One region of the Streptomyces sp. NPDC059679 genome, then DNA from elsewhere that is predicted to be linked to it. Evidence: riboswitches for the same ligand, from Rfam matches in the RefSeq annotation. Region 1 holds a riboswitch; the other holds the start of a gene.

Evidence for each region. Region 1 has a riboswitch for cobalamin ahead of cobN (cobaltochelatase subunit CobN). Riboswitches for the same ligand answer to the same signal wherever they lie in the genome.
Region 2: another riboswitch for cobalamin. It lies ahead of ACFV2X_RS18435 (CbtB-domain containing protein); the one in region 1 lies ahead of cobN (cobaltochelatase subunit CobN).

The regions. Positions count from the first base shown of each region.
Region 1 covers NZ_JBHWES010000003.1:45,461-52,609, reverse strand. Annotated here, with positions in the region: gene ACFV2X_RS05160 (NUDIX domain-containing protein) at 1-185, opposite strand, end outside; gene cobN (cobaltochelatase subunit CobN) at 182-3,829, opposite strand; cobalamin riboswitch at 3,860-4,021, opposite strand; gene ACFV2X_RS05150 (nitrite reductase) at 4,084-5,703, shown strand; gene ACFV2X_RS05145 (precorrin-8X methylmutase) at 5,700-6,341, shown strand; gene ACFV2X_RS05140 (precorrin-2 C(20)-methyltransferase) at 6,338-7,149, shown strand, end outside.
Region 2 covers NZ_JBHWES010000015.1:51,867-59,015, reverse strand. Annotated here, with positions in the region: gene ACFV2X_RS18445 (histidine phosphatase family protein) at 1-536, shown strand, start outside; gene ACFV2X_RS18440 (CbtA family protein) at 577-1,341, opposite strand; gene ACFV2X_RS18435 (CbtB-domain containing protein) at 1,364-1,585, opposite strand; cobalamin riboswitch at 1,621-1,772, opposite strand; gene ACFV2X_RS18430 (RidA family protein) at 1,809-2,222, opposite strand; gene ACFV2X_RS18425 (acyl-CoA dehydrogenase family protein) at 2,219-3,343, opposite strand; gene ACFV2X_RS18420 (AMP-binding protein) at 3,482-5,176, shown strand; gene ACFV2X_RS18415 (PaaX family transcriptional regulator C-terminal domain-containing protein) at 5,181-6,032, shown strand; gene ACFV2X_RS18410 (DinB family protein) at 6,056-6,604, opposite strand; gene ACFV2X_RS18405 (bifunctional salicylyl-CoA 5-hydroxylase/oxidoreductase) at 6,613-7,149, opposite strand, start outside.

The DNA of each region.
Region 1 (7,149 bases):
AGGCCGAGCTCCTCGGCGAGCTCCCGGGCCAGAGCCTGCGGCCCGTCCTCCCCCGGGTCGAGCTTGCCTCCAGGCAGGTAGAACGCGTCGCGCCCGCGGGTGCGCACCGCCAGCAGCTGCCCGTCGCGTACGCAGACCCAGCCCACCGACTCGAGCGGCGCCGCCCCACTCCCCGAGTCGGTCATTCGGCCTCGTCCTCCCCGCCCGCCGCGCCCTCCAGGCCTCCTTCGGTCTCCAGGTACAGCTCCCGCACCGCCGCCAGGACCTCGGGGTCCGGGTGCTCCCACAGGCCGCGGCTCTCCGCCTCCAGCAGCCGCTCGGCCATGCCGTGCAGCGCCCAGGGGTTGGCCTCTTGGAGGAAGGAGCGGTTCTCGGGGTCGAGGAGATAGCTCTGGGCCAGCTTGTCGTACATCCAGTCGGCGACCACGCCCGTGGTGGCGTCGTAGCCGAAGAGGTAGTCGACGGTCGCGGCGAGTTCGAAGGCGCCCTTGTAGCCGTGGCGGCGCATCGCCTCGATCCAGCGCGGGTTGACCACGCGCGCGCGGAAGACCCGGGAGGTCTCCTCGTGCAGGGTGCGGGTGCGGACCGTCTCGGGGCGGGTGGAGTCGCCGATGTACGCGGCCGGGGCGGTGCCCTTGAGGGCGCGCACGGTGGCGACCATGCCGCCGTGGTACTGGAAGTAGTCGTCCGAGTCGGCGATGTCGTGTTCGCGGGTGTCGGTGTTCTTGGCCGCGACCGCGATCCGGCGGTAGGCGCTCTCCATCTCCGCGCGGGCCGGGCGGCCTTCCAGGCCGCGTCCGTACGCGTAGCCACCCCAGACCGTGTAGACCTCGGCCAGGTCGGCGTCGGTGCGCCAGTCACGGCTGTCGATGAGCTGGAGCAGACCCGCGCCGTAGGTGCCGGGACGGGAGCCGAAGATACGAGTGGTGGCGCGGCGTTCGTCGCCGTGCTCGGCGAGGTCGGCCTGGGCGTGGGCGCGGATGTAGTTGTCGGCCTCGGGCTCGTCGAGGGAGGCGGCGAGGCGTACGGCGTCGTCGAGCAGCGCCACGACATGCGGGAAAGCGTCGCGGAAGAAGCCGCTGATGCGCAGGGTGACATCGACCCTGGGGCGGCCCAACTGGTCGAAGGGGACGGGCTCGAGTCCTGTGACGCGCCGCGAGGCGTCGTCCCACACCGGACGGACGCCGAGCAGTGCGAGTGCTTCGGCCACGTCGTCGCCCGAGGTGCGCATCGCGCTGGTGCCCCACAGCGACAGGCCGACGGAGCGCGGCCAGGCGCCGTCGTTGTCGCGGCGGTAGCGCTCCAGCAGCGAGTCGGCGAGCGCCTGGCCGGTCTCCCAGGCCAGCCGGCTGGGCACGGCCTTGGGGTCGACGGAGTAGAAGTTACGGCCGGTCGGCAGGACGTTGACCAGGCCGCGCAGCGGTGAACCGGAGGGGCCCGCGGGCACGAAGCCGCCGCCCAGGGCGTGCACGGCGTGGTCGATCTCGTCGGTGGTGGCGGCCAGCCGCGGCACGACCTCGCGCGCGGCGAAGTCGAGGATCGCGGTCACCGCGCCGTGCTGCTCCTCGGGCAGCCCCAGGCACGCCTTCTCGACGGCCTCCGGGGCCCAGTCGGCGTCCTCCATCGCCTGGACGAGGGCGCGGGCGCGGTCCTCCGCCTCGTCCGCGCCGGTGCGGGTGGCGGCCGACTCGTCGAGGCCGAGTGCCTCACGCAGCCCGGGGAGCGCCGTGGTCCCGCCCCAGATCTGCCGGGCGCGCAGAATGGCCAGGACGAGGTTGACCCGCTCGGGGCCGGAGGGGGCGTTGCCGAGAACATGCAGGCCGTCACGGATCTGGGCGTCCTTGACCTCGCACAGCCAGCCGTCCACGTGCAGCAGGAAGTCGTCGAAGCCGTCGTCGTCCGGCCGGTCCTCCAGGCCGAGGTCGTGGTCGAGCCTGGCGGCCTGGATGAGGGTCCAGATCTGGGCGCGGATGGCGGGGAGTTTGGCCGGGTCCATCGCCGAGATGGCGGCGTACTCGTCCAGCAGCTGCTCCAGGCGCGCGATGTCGCCGTAGGAGTCGGCGCGGGCCATGGGCGGCACGAGGTGGTCGACGAGGGTGGCGTGGGCGCGGCGCTTGGCCTGTGTGCCCTCACCCGGGTCGTTGACCAGGAACGGGTAGATCAGCGGCAGGTCGCCGAGCGCGGCGTCGGGGCCACAGGCGGCGGACAGGCCCGCGTTCTTGCCGGGCAGCCACTCCAGATTGCCGTGCTTGCCCAGGTGCACCATGGCGTCGGCGCCGAAGCCGCCGTCGGCCTGGGGGGTGGCGATCCAGCGGTAGGCGGCCAGGTAGTGATGGGAGGGCGGCAGGTCGGGGTCGTGGTAGATGGCGATCGGGTTCTCGCCGAAGCCGCGCGGTGGCTGGATGACGACCAGAAGATTGCCCCGGCGCAGCGCGGCCAGCACGATCTCGCCCTCGGGGTCGCGGCTGGTGTCGACGAACATCTCGCCCGGCGGCGGCCCCCAGTGCCCCTCCACCGCCTCGCGCAGCTCCTGCGGCAGCCGCTTGTACCAGCGGCGGTAGTCGGCGGCGGGGATCCGGACCGGGTTGCGGGCCAGCTGCTCCTCGGTGAGCCAGTCCTGGTCGTGGCCGCCCGCCTCGATGAGCGCGCGGATCAGCTCGTCGCCGTCGCCGGAGGCGAGACCGGGCAGCGCCTCGGGGCCTTCCACCGGGCCGAGGTCGAAGCCGTCCGCGCGCAACCGGCGCAGCAGGGCGACGGCGCTGGCGGGCGTGTCCAGGCCGACGGCGTTGCCGATGCGGGAGTGCTTGGTGGGGTAGGCGGACAGCACGAGCGCGAGGCGCTTGTCGGCCGCCGGTATGTGGCGCAGCCGGGCGTGTCGTACGGCGATTCCCGCGACACGCGCGGCGCGCTCGGGATCGGCGACATAGACGGGCAGGCCGTCCTCGTCGGTCTCCTTGAAGGAGAACGGCACGGTGATCAGCCGCCCGTCGAACTCCGGGACGGCGACCTGGGTCGCCGCGTCCAGAGGCGAAAGACCCTCGTCGTTCGCCTCCCACGCGGCGCGCGGGCCGGTCAGACACAGCGCCTGGAGCACCGGGACGTCCAGCGCGGCCAGCGCGCCCGCGTCCCACGCCTCGTCGTCGCCGCCGGCCGATGCCTCGGCGGGCCGGGTGCCGCCCGCGGCGAGCACGGTGGTCACCACCGCATCGGCCTCGGCGAGGGCTTCCAGCAGCTCGGGCTCGGGTGCGCGCAACGAGGCGACGTACAGCGGCAGCGCGCGGCCCCCGGTGTCCTCGACGGCCTGGCACAGCGCCTCGACGAAGGCGGTGTTGCCGCTCATGTGGTGAGCGCGGTAGTAGAGCACGGCGATCCGCGGGCCGGTGACGTCCTCGCGCGCGGTGCGCTCAAGTGCGCCCCACGAGGGCGCGGGCGCGGGCGGCTCGAAGCCGTGGCCGGTCAGCAGGACGGTGTCGGACAGGAAGCGGGCCAGCTGGCCGAGGTTGCCGGGCCCGCCGTGCGCGAGATAGGCGTGTGCCTCGGCGGCGATCCCGACCGGGACCGTGGATGCCTCCATGAGCTGGGCGTCCGGGGCCTGTTCGCCGGTCAGGACCACGACCGGGCGGTCCCCGGCGAGCAGCGCGTCGAGCCCTTCCTGCCAGGCGCGCACCCCGCCGAGCAGCCGTACGACGACGAGTTCGACGCCCTCGAGGAGCGCGGGCAGCTCGTCCAGGGGGAGCCGGGCCGGGTTGGCGAGCCGATAGGGCACCGGGGTCTGTGCCGCGCGGGCACTGAGCAGGTCGGTGTCGGACGTCGACAGCAGCAGGATCATGCGACGGCAGGCCTTCCTCGGGGTCCGCGCCCCGGGCGGGTTGAAGACGGCGGGAGTTCCTGGCTCGCGCGGCCGTCGCAATACCGGCTGCCGCGCTCACAGTGGCGGGACCGCGCCGGATTTCCACCGGCTTCCTACCCTTTTTGCCGTCTTTTGTGGTGGCGGGCCGGGACCGACCCGCCGTGAGCATAGTAGGCGCTTCTGACCTGCCGCGGGGCGGAGAGCCGAACACAATCGTCGGTATGCTCGCCGCCATGCCCCTCCCCCCGACAACCGCCCCACCAGGGGACGAAACCCCCGCGCGCGGTCGCGACGACGCCTGCCCCGGCGCGCTGCGCCTGCACTCGGCGGACGACGGCGCGCTGGCCCGGGTGCGGCTGCCCGCCGGGCTCCTGACGGCACGCCAGGCGCTCGTGCTGGCGCTCGCGGCCGAGGAGTTGGGCGACGGCAGACTGGACCTCACCTCCCGGGGCAATCTGCAGCTGCGCGGCCTCGACGCGGGGTGCGGGGCCGGACTCGCGGCCCGGCTGCGGACGGCAGGGCTGCTGCCGTCGGACCGCCACGACCGGGTGCGCAACATCGTGGCGTCCCCGCTGTCCGGGCTGGACGGGGCGGGGTACGCGGATGTCTCGGCGTGGGCGCGGGAGCTGGACGCCCTGCTGTGCGGCAACGCGCCCGCAGGCTCCGGATTGGCCGAACTGGCCGGGCTGTCGGGCCGGTTCCTGTTCGCGCTCGACGACGGGCGGGGCGATGTGGCGGCGCTGGGCGCGGATGTGACATTGATCGCAGCGCCGGACGGCGAGGCGGTGCTGCGGCTCGGCTCCGCCGGGGGACATGGACCCGCACGCCCGAAATCCACCGCGCCGAACGCCACAGAGTCCCCCGACTCCACAGACCACCACGACGCGCCGGACCACGCTGACGCGCCGGAGGACGCTGACGCGCCGGGCGTCGCGGCGCGTCAGGACGGGCGGCTGGTGGCCGACGACACGCCGGGCCGGGCCCGGCCGCCGGGTCCCCCCACGCCCGCGGGCGGCCCCGGGGACACGAAGCCGAAGCCCGCGCCCGGTGGCGACCCCGTGGGCGCCGAACTCCAGGTGCGCGCCTCGGACGTGCCGCGCGCGGCGGCGCTGGCCGCGGTGGCGTTTCTCGACGCGGTGCGCGCGAGTGGCACACGCGCGTGGCGTGTGAGCGAGCTGCCGGCGCGACACGCCGTGACGGCCGACCAATTGGTGGGGCGACTCGCCGAAGCAGGAATCCAGCTCGCATCCCTCGCCCCTCACTCCCCAACCACCGCGCCGAGCACACCACTCGTCGGGCTCGTCGCCGGGCCGGACGGGCGGTGCGCGGTGTCGGTCGCCGTCCCGCTGGGGCGGCTCACCGCCGCGCGGTGGCGGCTGCTCGCCGAGCTCGCCGCCCGGGGCGGCTCGGGCGAGTTGCGTGTGACACCCTGGCGCGGCGTGGTGCTGCCCGGCTTCTCCGCCGGCGACGCCGAGGCCGCGCTGCGGGAGCTCGCCGACGCCGGGCTGGTGACCGCGCCGCACTCCCCCTGGTTCGGGGTCGGCGCGTGCACGGGACGGCCCGGCTGCGCCAAGTCCCTGGCCGATGTGCGTGCCGAGGCGGCGCGCGCGGTGGCGGGCGAGGCGTCCGGCGACGGCCGACCGGGCCCGGCGCGAAGCCGGCTGCCCGTGTACTTCTCCGGCTGCGAGCGGCGCTGCGGCCACCCCGGCGGGCCGGTCCGGTGGGTCGACGTGCTGGCGACGGGCGACGGCTACCAGGTCGCCGTACGAGATGCCACAGGGTCCGCGCGGGGCGTGGACGTAACAGCAGAGCAAGTGGCCGGCGCCGTGGCGGCGGCCCGTGGAACGACATGATCGAGGGCACAGTGTTCGACTACGAGAAGGACGGCGCGGCCATATACCGCGCCTCCTTTGCCACCATCCGCGCCGAGGCCGATCTGGGCGGTCTGCCCGCCGACGTCAGCCAGGTCGCGGTGCGGATGATCCACGCCTGCGGCATGGTCGACCTCGTCCAGGACCTCGCGTACACCCCCCAGGTGGTCGCCCGCGCCCGCGCCGCGCTGCGCGCCGGCGCGCCCGTGCTCTGCGACGCGCACATGGTGGCCAGCGGTGTGACCCGCAAGCGGCTGCCCGCGGACAACGACGTGGTGTGCACCCTGTCCGACCCCACCGTGCCCGAACTGGCCCGCCGGATGGGCACCACGCGCAGCGCCGCCGCGCTGGAGCTGTGGCGGGACCGGCTGGAGGGTGCGGTGGTGGCCATCGGCAACGCGCCCACCGCGCTGTTCCGTCTGCTGGAGATGGTCGAAGCGGGCGCGCCGCGCCCGGCGGCCGTCATCGGCGTACCGGTCGGCTTCATCGGCGCCGCCGAGTCCAAGGAGGCGCTGGCCGGGCATCCGGCCGCGCTCGACCACCTGGTGGTGCGCGGCCGGCGTGGCGGCAGCGCCATCGCCGCTGCCGCGGTCAACGCGATTGCGAGCGAGGAAGAGTGAGCGAGCAGCAGACGGGCCGGCTCTACGGCGTGGGTCTTGGCCCCGGCGACCCCTCGCTGATGACCGTACGTGCCGTGGAGGTCATCGCCGAGGCCGATGTCGTCGCGTACCACAGCGCCCGGCACGGCCGCAGCATCGCGCGCTCCATCGCCGAGCGTCATCTGCGGCCCGACCACATCGAGGAGCGGCTGGTCTATCCGGTCACCACCGAGACCACCGACCACCCCGGCGGCTACCGCGGCGCGATGGAGGAGTTCTACGCGGACGCGGCGGCCCGGCTGGCCGCCCATCTGGACGCGGGGCGCACGGTCGCGGTGCTCGCCGAGGGCGATCCGCTCTTCTACGGCTCATACATGCATATGCACAAGCGCCTGGCCGACCGCTACCCCACCGAGGTCGTCCCCGGCGTCACCTCAGTGAGCGCGGCCGCCGCCCGGATCGGGGCGCCGCTGGTCGAGGGCGAGGAGGTGCTGACCGTCCTGCCCGGCACACTCCCGGAGGAGGAGCTGGCGGCCCGGCTGGCCACGGCCGACGCGGCCGCCGTGATGAAGCTCGGCCGCACCTTCCCGGCGGTGCGGCGGGCGCTGGAGCGCTCGGGTCGGCTGGCGGAGGCCCAGTACGTGGAGCGGGCCACGATGGGCGCGGAGCGCGTCGCGCCACTGGCCGAGGTGGACCCCGAGTCGGTGCCCTACTTCTCGGTGGCGGTGCTGCCGAGCCGGATCGACGCGCGGGCCCCGGCGCGCCGCGGCGAGGTCGTGGTGGTGGGCCTCGGCCCGGCGGGCCCGCTGTGGCTGACGCCCGAGGCGCG
Region 2 (7,149 bases), on a different contig from region 1:
CGCTGCGCAAGGCCCGGTTCGACGACGGCACGAGCCCTCTCGAGGACGGCGGCGCGGCGCGGGCCCGCGCCGTGGCCGGGGCGCTGCCCTCGGCCGACCGCGCTGTCACCTCCCCCAGCCTGCGCTGCCGGGAGACCGCCGCCGCGCTGGGGCTCGGCGTGGCCGAGCCCTGTGCGGAGCTGGCCGGTCTGGATACGGGCCGCTGGCGGGGCCTCACCCTCGACGAGGTCGGTGCCGCCGAACCGGAGGCGGTGGCCCGGTGGCTGGCCGACCCGGCGGCCGCGCCCCACGGCGGGGAGTCGGTACGGGACCTGTGCCTGCGGATCGGACGGTGGCTGGACACGGCGTCGCTGACGGACGGCCATACGCTCGCCGTGGTGGAGCCGGACGTGGTGCGGGCCGCGGTGGTGCATGTGCTGGGCGCGCCCGCGGCGGCCTTCTGGCGTGCCGACGTGCGGCCGCTGACCGCGACCGGGATCAGCGGACGCGCCGGACGCTGGAACCTCGGGCTGGGGCGGCCACTCGACCGCCCCTGAGGAGAGCGGCCGCCCCAGTGGGGTCCGGGCGACGGTCGGATCACGGTCGGCTGGGGGTGGCCACCGGCGATGCCGGTGCCCTGGTGGCGGGCTCGGGGCTCAGCAGGCGCTCGGCCAACTCGCCGAAGACCAGCCCGAAGCCTCCCCACAGGGTGACCTGGATGGCCAGCGCGGAGAGCCGGAACCGCCACAGCACGGTGGCCGGGAAATCGGCGGGCACCTCGTTGACGGCCGGCAGGAACGCAAACGCCAGGCCGATCACCAGGGCGAAGGCGGCCACCGCGGCGACGGTGGCGTACCAGGTGCCCAGTTTCGGGGCGAGCCGCTTGCCGAGGATGGTCGCGGCGATCGCGAGGAGCACGCTGAGCACCATCATCAGCAGATACAGATTGGTCCGCTTGGAGATGGTGTCGGGGTCGCCGACGGCGGGCGGGTTGGCCGGGTACTTCAGGAACGGCACGACGTAGACCGCGAGCAGGGCGCAGCCGGACAGCAGCAGCGCGGTGGCCCGCGGGGTGAAGCGGCCGATGCGGCCCAGGGCGAAGCAGTAGGCGAGGGCGGCGATGCCGCCGAAGGCGACCCCGTAGATCAGAACACCGGTGGCCAGGCCGGCGGTGGACTGCAGGCTGCGGGAGACGAGTTCGACCTCGTGATCGTGCCCCGGGGCGTGGGACTCCTCAAAGCCGATCGCCTTGTCGACATTCGGTTCCCCGAGGAGGTAGGCGACGATCAGGGCGAGCACGCCGGCCCCGAGGCCGGCGAGCATGCCACGGACGAGCAGGTTCCGTACCGTTGCGGAATTCATGAGGGTGTCGGCGTCCCTGGCGTCAGTGGCAGGGGAAACCGAGCAGGTGGCGGGCGTCGTGCACCCACTCGTGGACGTCCTCGCCGGAGACGACCGAGGTGGCGCCCTGTTCGGCGCCGACGAAGTACAGCAGGACCAGCATCAGGATGCCGAAGAACACCGCCCACGGGACGATCGCACCGATCGGCAGCTTGGCGGGGAGAGCGGGGGTGGTGGCGGTCGGCTGTGCGACATGCTGCGCCATGGCAGGGCCTCCTTGGGGAATTCGCGTCCCATCTCGGTGGTGCACATGACGACGGCTACGGGTCTGACTCACGAGACGTCCCTTGGAGCGTTTGGAACGTCTCGTTCACAGTGGCGCGACCGTGCCGGGTTCCCACCGGCTTCCGTCCTGCCGTCGTCGATATCGCACCGACGGTACCGCGCCGCGCGGGCATGGCCAATACCCCAACATGTGGGGTGATGCGCTACGGCAGCACCGCGATGCCGTCCAGCTCGACCATCGCCGCCTCGTCCCACAGCCGGACGACTCCGATGACCGCCATCGCGGGGTAGTCGCGGCCCGCCAGCTCCCGCCAGATGCGGCCGAGTTCGGGGGCGGACGCTCGGTAGGCCGCGACATCGGTGGTGTGCACGGTCAGCCGGGCCAGGTCCGCGGGGGTGCCGCCGACCGCGGTCAGGGCGGTGAGCAGGTTGGCCAGTGCGCGCCGGAACTGGGCCGGAAGCGTGGCACCGACGACCGCGCCCGCGCCGTCCAGCGCGGTCTGGCCCGCCAGGAAGACCAGGCGGCCGCCGGTGGCCGTGACGGCGTGGCTGAAGCCGGTGGGCGGGGAGAGCTCGGGCGGGTTGGTGCGCACCAGAGAGGGGTGGGGCTCGGTCACCGGTACAGCTCCTTCGCGATGATCGTGCGCTGGACCTCGGTCGCGCCCTCGTAGATCCGGGGCGCGCGCACCTCGCGGTACAGGTGCTCCAGAAGATGCCCGCGGCGCAACGCCCGCGCGCCGTGGATCTGTACGGCGGCGTCCACGACGTACTGGGCGGTCTCGGTGGCCAGGAGCTTGGCCATCGCCGAACTCTTGGCGATGGCCGGCGCGCCCTCGTCGTACGCGGTGGCGGCCGCGTAGACCAGGAGGCGGGCGGCCTCGGTGCGGGTGGCCATCTCGGCGAGCTGGTGGGAGACGGCCTGAAGGTCCTTCAGCGGCCCGCCGAAGGCGGTGCGCTCCCCCGCATGGGCCACGGACGCGTCGAGCGCGGCCTGGGCCATGCCGACGGCGAACGCGCCGACGCTCGGCCGCAGCAGGTTGAGGGTGCGCATGGCGACGCCGAACCCCTTGTCGGGTGTGCCCAGGACGTCCTCGCGGGTGACGGGGACGCCGTCGAAGGCGAGGCTGCCGATGGGGTGCGGGCTGAGCATGTCAAGACGCTCGCCGGTGAGCCCCGGCCGGTCGGCGGGGACGAGAAAGGCGGTGACGCCGCGCGAGCCCGCGCCCTGGGTGGTGCGGGCGAAGACGACGGTGAAGTCGGCCTCCGGGGCGTTGGAGATCCAGCACTTTTCGCCGGTCAGCCGCCAGCCACCGGCCCCGTCGGGGTCGGCCCGCAGGCCGAGCGCGGCGGCGTCGGAACCGGCCTGCGGCTCGCTGAGCGCGAAGGCGGCGACCGCGCGGCCCGCCCGGACCTCGGGCATCCAGCGCGCGTACTGCTCGGGGCTGCCGGAGAGCACGATCGGATAGCCGCCGAGACCCTGGAGGGCGAGCGCGGTCTCGGCCTCCGTGCACTCCCGGGCGAGCGATTCGCGCAGCAGGCACAGGTCGAGGGCGCGCACCGGCCCGTCGTCGGGGAACAGCCGCCGCAGCAGGCCGAGTTCGCCGAGCGCGGCGGTCAGCGGCCGGTTGACCCGGCCTGGCGGGCCGCTCTCGGCGAGCGGGCGCAGCAGGTCGCGGGCGAGGGACCGCACCCCGGCGCACCAGCGCCGCTGCTTCGGATCAAGTGCGAACGACGGCACCGGTCACCCTCCCACTGGAGTGTTTATCGCGGTCTGTTGACTGTCGTCACCATCACGTTACGCTGACAGGGCGACTTCAGGCACGGCATGTGCGAACACCGGGCGTCTGCCCGGGCAGGCATAGGGGGCGCGTCCTCGATGGAGCTCAGGCCTTCGGCGCACATCGACACCTTCGCCCGGGACCATCTGCCGCCGGCCGAGCAGTGGCCCGCCTTCCGCCTCGACCTGCCAGGACCGCCCTACCCCGACCGCCTCAACTGCGGCGCCGAGCTGCTGGATCGCACCGTCGAGCGGTTCGGCGCCGACCGGGTCGCGGTGCGCGCCGCGACGGGCGAGGTGTGGACGTACGGCGAACTGCGCGCCCACGTCGACCGGATCGCGCACACCCTCACCGGCCCGCTCGGCGTGGTCCCCGGCAACCGGGTGCTGCTGCGCGGGGCCACCTCACCCTGGCTGGCCGCCTGCTGGCTGGCGGTGATGAAGGCGGGGGCGGTCGCCGTGACCGTGCTGGCCGCCCACCGGGCCCGGGAGTTGGCGACGATCTGCGAGCTGGCCCGGATACGGCACGCTCTGTGCGACGTACGGTGCGCGGACGATCTGGTGAAGGCCGGGGTGCCGGGGCTGCGGACGACGTACTACGGCGGGGACGGCCCCGAGGACCTGCTGCGGCTCACGGCCACCGCGCCCGCGTCGTACGAGGCGGTGGCGACCTCCGCCGACGACGTGGCGCTGATCGCCTTCACCTCGGGGACGACCGGGCGGCCCAAGGGCTGTATGCACTTCCACCGCGATGTGCTGGCCATCGCCGACACCTTCTCGGCGCAGGTGCTGCGGCCGCGCCCCGAGGACGTGTTCGCGGGCAGCCCTCCGCTCGGCTTCACCTTCGGCCTCGGCGGCCTGGTCGTCTTCCCGCTGCGCGCGGGCGCCTCCGCGCTGCTGTCCGACTGGGGCGGCCCGGAACGGCTGCTGGCCGATATCGCACGCCACCGGATCTCCGTGCTGTTCACCGCGCCGACCGCCTACCGGGCGATGCTGGGGCGGCTGGACGGCGCGGCGCCGGACGGCGGCGCGTACGACATCTCCTCGCTGCGCCGCTGCGTCTCGGCCGGCGAGCACCTGCCCGCCGGCACCTGGCACGCATGGCAACGGGCGACCGGGCTGCGGATCATCAACGGCATCGGGGCGACCGAACTGCTGCACATCTTCATCTCCGCCGCCGACGACGCGATCCGGCCGGGCACGACCGGGGTCCCGGTGCCGGGGTTCGAGGCGCGGGTGGTGGACTTCGGAAGCACAGACGCGGACGCCGGGCCGCAGCCCGTTCCGGACGGCCGCCCCGGGCTGCTCGCGGTGCGCGGGCCCACGGGCTGCCGCTATCTGGCGGACGAGCGGCAGCGCGAGTACGTACAGGACGGCTGGAACCTCACCGGAGACACCTTCATCCGCGACCCGGACGGCTACTTCCGGTATGTGGCGCGCGCCGACGACATGATCATCTCGGCCGGGTACAACATCGCGGGGCCCGAGGTCGAGGAGGCGCTGCTGCGCCACCCGGATGTCGTGGAAGCCGCGGTGACCGGGCGGCCGGACGAGCGGCGGGGCACGGTGGTGGTCGCGCATGTGGTGCTGCGGCCGGGCGTCGCGCATACCGAGGAAACCATGACAGCGCTGCGGGAGTTCATCACCGCGGAGCTGGCCCCGTACAAGTGCCCGCGCGAGTTCGTCTTCCTGGACGCCCTGCCCCGCACCGCCACCGGCAAGCTCCAGCGCTATCTGCTGCGGGTCGGGACGGCACAGCACGGTAAGTGGGGCACGAACGGCGCCCTAGAGTAAGCGCGTGACCGGCCAGCCCACCCCCCGCTCCTTGATCGTCACCTTCTACGGCGCCTACGGCCGCGGCGGCGCCGGCCGCCCCGCCGGACCCGTCCCCATCGCCGCGCTGATCCGGCTGCTGGGGGCGGTGGGGGTGGACGCGCCCTCCGTACGGTCCGCCGTCTCCCGCCTCAAACGGCGCGGGCTGCTGGTCGCCGACCGCACGGACGCCGGGGCCGCCGGATACGCACTCTCCGAGGACGCGCGCCAACTGCTCGACGACGGCGACCGCCGCATCTACGGCCACCCGGGGGCGGAGGAGAACACAGACGGCTGGCTGCTCGCCGTCTTCTCGGTCCCCGAACAGGAGCGCCACAAGCGCCATCTGCTGCGCTCGCGGCTGGCCCGGCTCGGCTTCGGCACCGCCGCGCCCGGGGTGTGGATCGCCCCCGAACACCTCTACGACGAGACCCGCCACACCCTGGCCCGCCTGGAACTCTCCCCGTACGTCGACCTCTTCCGCGGCGCCCACGCGGACTTCGAGCCGACGGAGCAGGCGGTGCGCCGCTGGTGGGATCTGGAGCAGCTGGCGAAGCTGCACCGCGGCTTCCTGTACGCCCAGGAACCGGTGCTGGAGCGCTGGGCGGGACGCGCCGTACCGGCCACCCCTGCACGAGGCGACGCCTACCGCGACTACGTCCTCGCCCTGGACTCCTGGCGCTTCCTCCCCTACGCCGACCCCGGCCTGCCACCCGCGCTGCTGCCGCGGGACTGGCCCGGCGTCCGGGCGGCGGAGGTGTTCACGGCGCTGCACCACCGGCTGTACGACGCGGGTGCCGGGTACGTACGGGAGGTGCTGACGGCCACGCGCGCCTGAAGCCTGACGCCGAGCACCTGACCTCATACGCCGATCGCGCCGTCGATCCGCTCCCGCAGCAGGTCGGCGTGGCCGTTGTGCCGGGCGTACTCCTCGATCATGTGGATGAGGACCCAGCGCAGCGAAACCGCCCCGAGCCACCCGTCGTCGCGCGTGATGTCCAGGTCGGGAGCCTCGGCGACGAAGCGCTCGGCGAAGGCCACCTCCGCGCGCCAGGCCCGCCACGCCTCGGCGACGACCGCCGGACCGGGCACCGCGCCGTCGAAGTCCTGGTCGGGGTTGTCCTCGGTGGAGAAGAGCAGCGGCACGTCCTGCCCGGCCATGACCCGCCGGAACCAGCGGCGCTCCACATCGGCGAGATGCCGGACCAGGCCGAGCAGCGAGAGCGTGGAGGGCTCCACCGAACGCCGGGCCAAATCCCCCTCGACTCCCGCGCACTTCAGCTCCAGGGTCGCCCGCTGCTTGGCCAGGAAGTCGACCAGCACGCCCCGTTCGTCACCGGTCGTCCGGGCGTCGAGCCTGCGGTCCTGCTCCTCGGGGACGAACAGCTCGGCCCTTCTGCGTATGGTCATGCCGCTCATCATCGTCCATCGGCGCGGCCCGTCGGGGGTCTGCGGCTGCCCGCGCGGTACGGGAGCGGCCAAGGCGCGCCGGGGCCCATGTAGCCCTGTTCGGCGGCGGCGTGCAAGGTCCAGTGCGGGTCGTACAGGTGGGGGCGGCCGAGTGCGCACAGGTCGACGCGGCCCGCCAGCAGCAGCGAGTTCACATCGTCCCAGGAGGAGATGGCCCCGACCGCGATGACGGGGACGCCGAGTTCATTGCGTATCCGGTCGGCGTACGGGGTCTGGTACGAGCGGCCGAAGTCGGGGCGCTCGTCGGGGACGACCTGGCCGGTGGAGACGTCGACGGCGTCCGCGCCGTGGGCGGCGAAGGCGGCCGCGACGGCGACCGCGTCATCGGCGGTCGTACCACCCTCGGCCCAGTCGGTGGCGGAGATGCGGACCGTCATCGGGGAGTCGGCGGGCCACACCTCCCGTACGGCGTCGAAGACTTCGAGCGGATAGCGCAGCCGGGCGGCGAGGGTGCCGCCGTAGGCGTCGGTGCGGTGGTTGGTGAG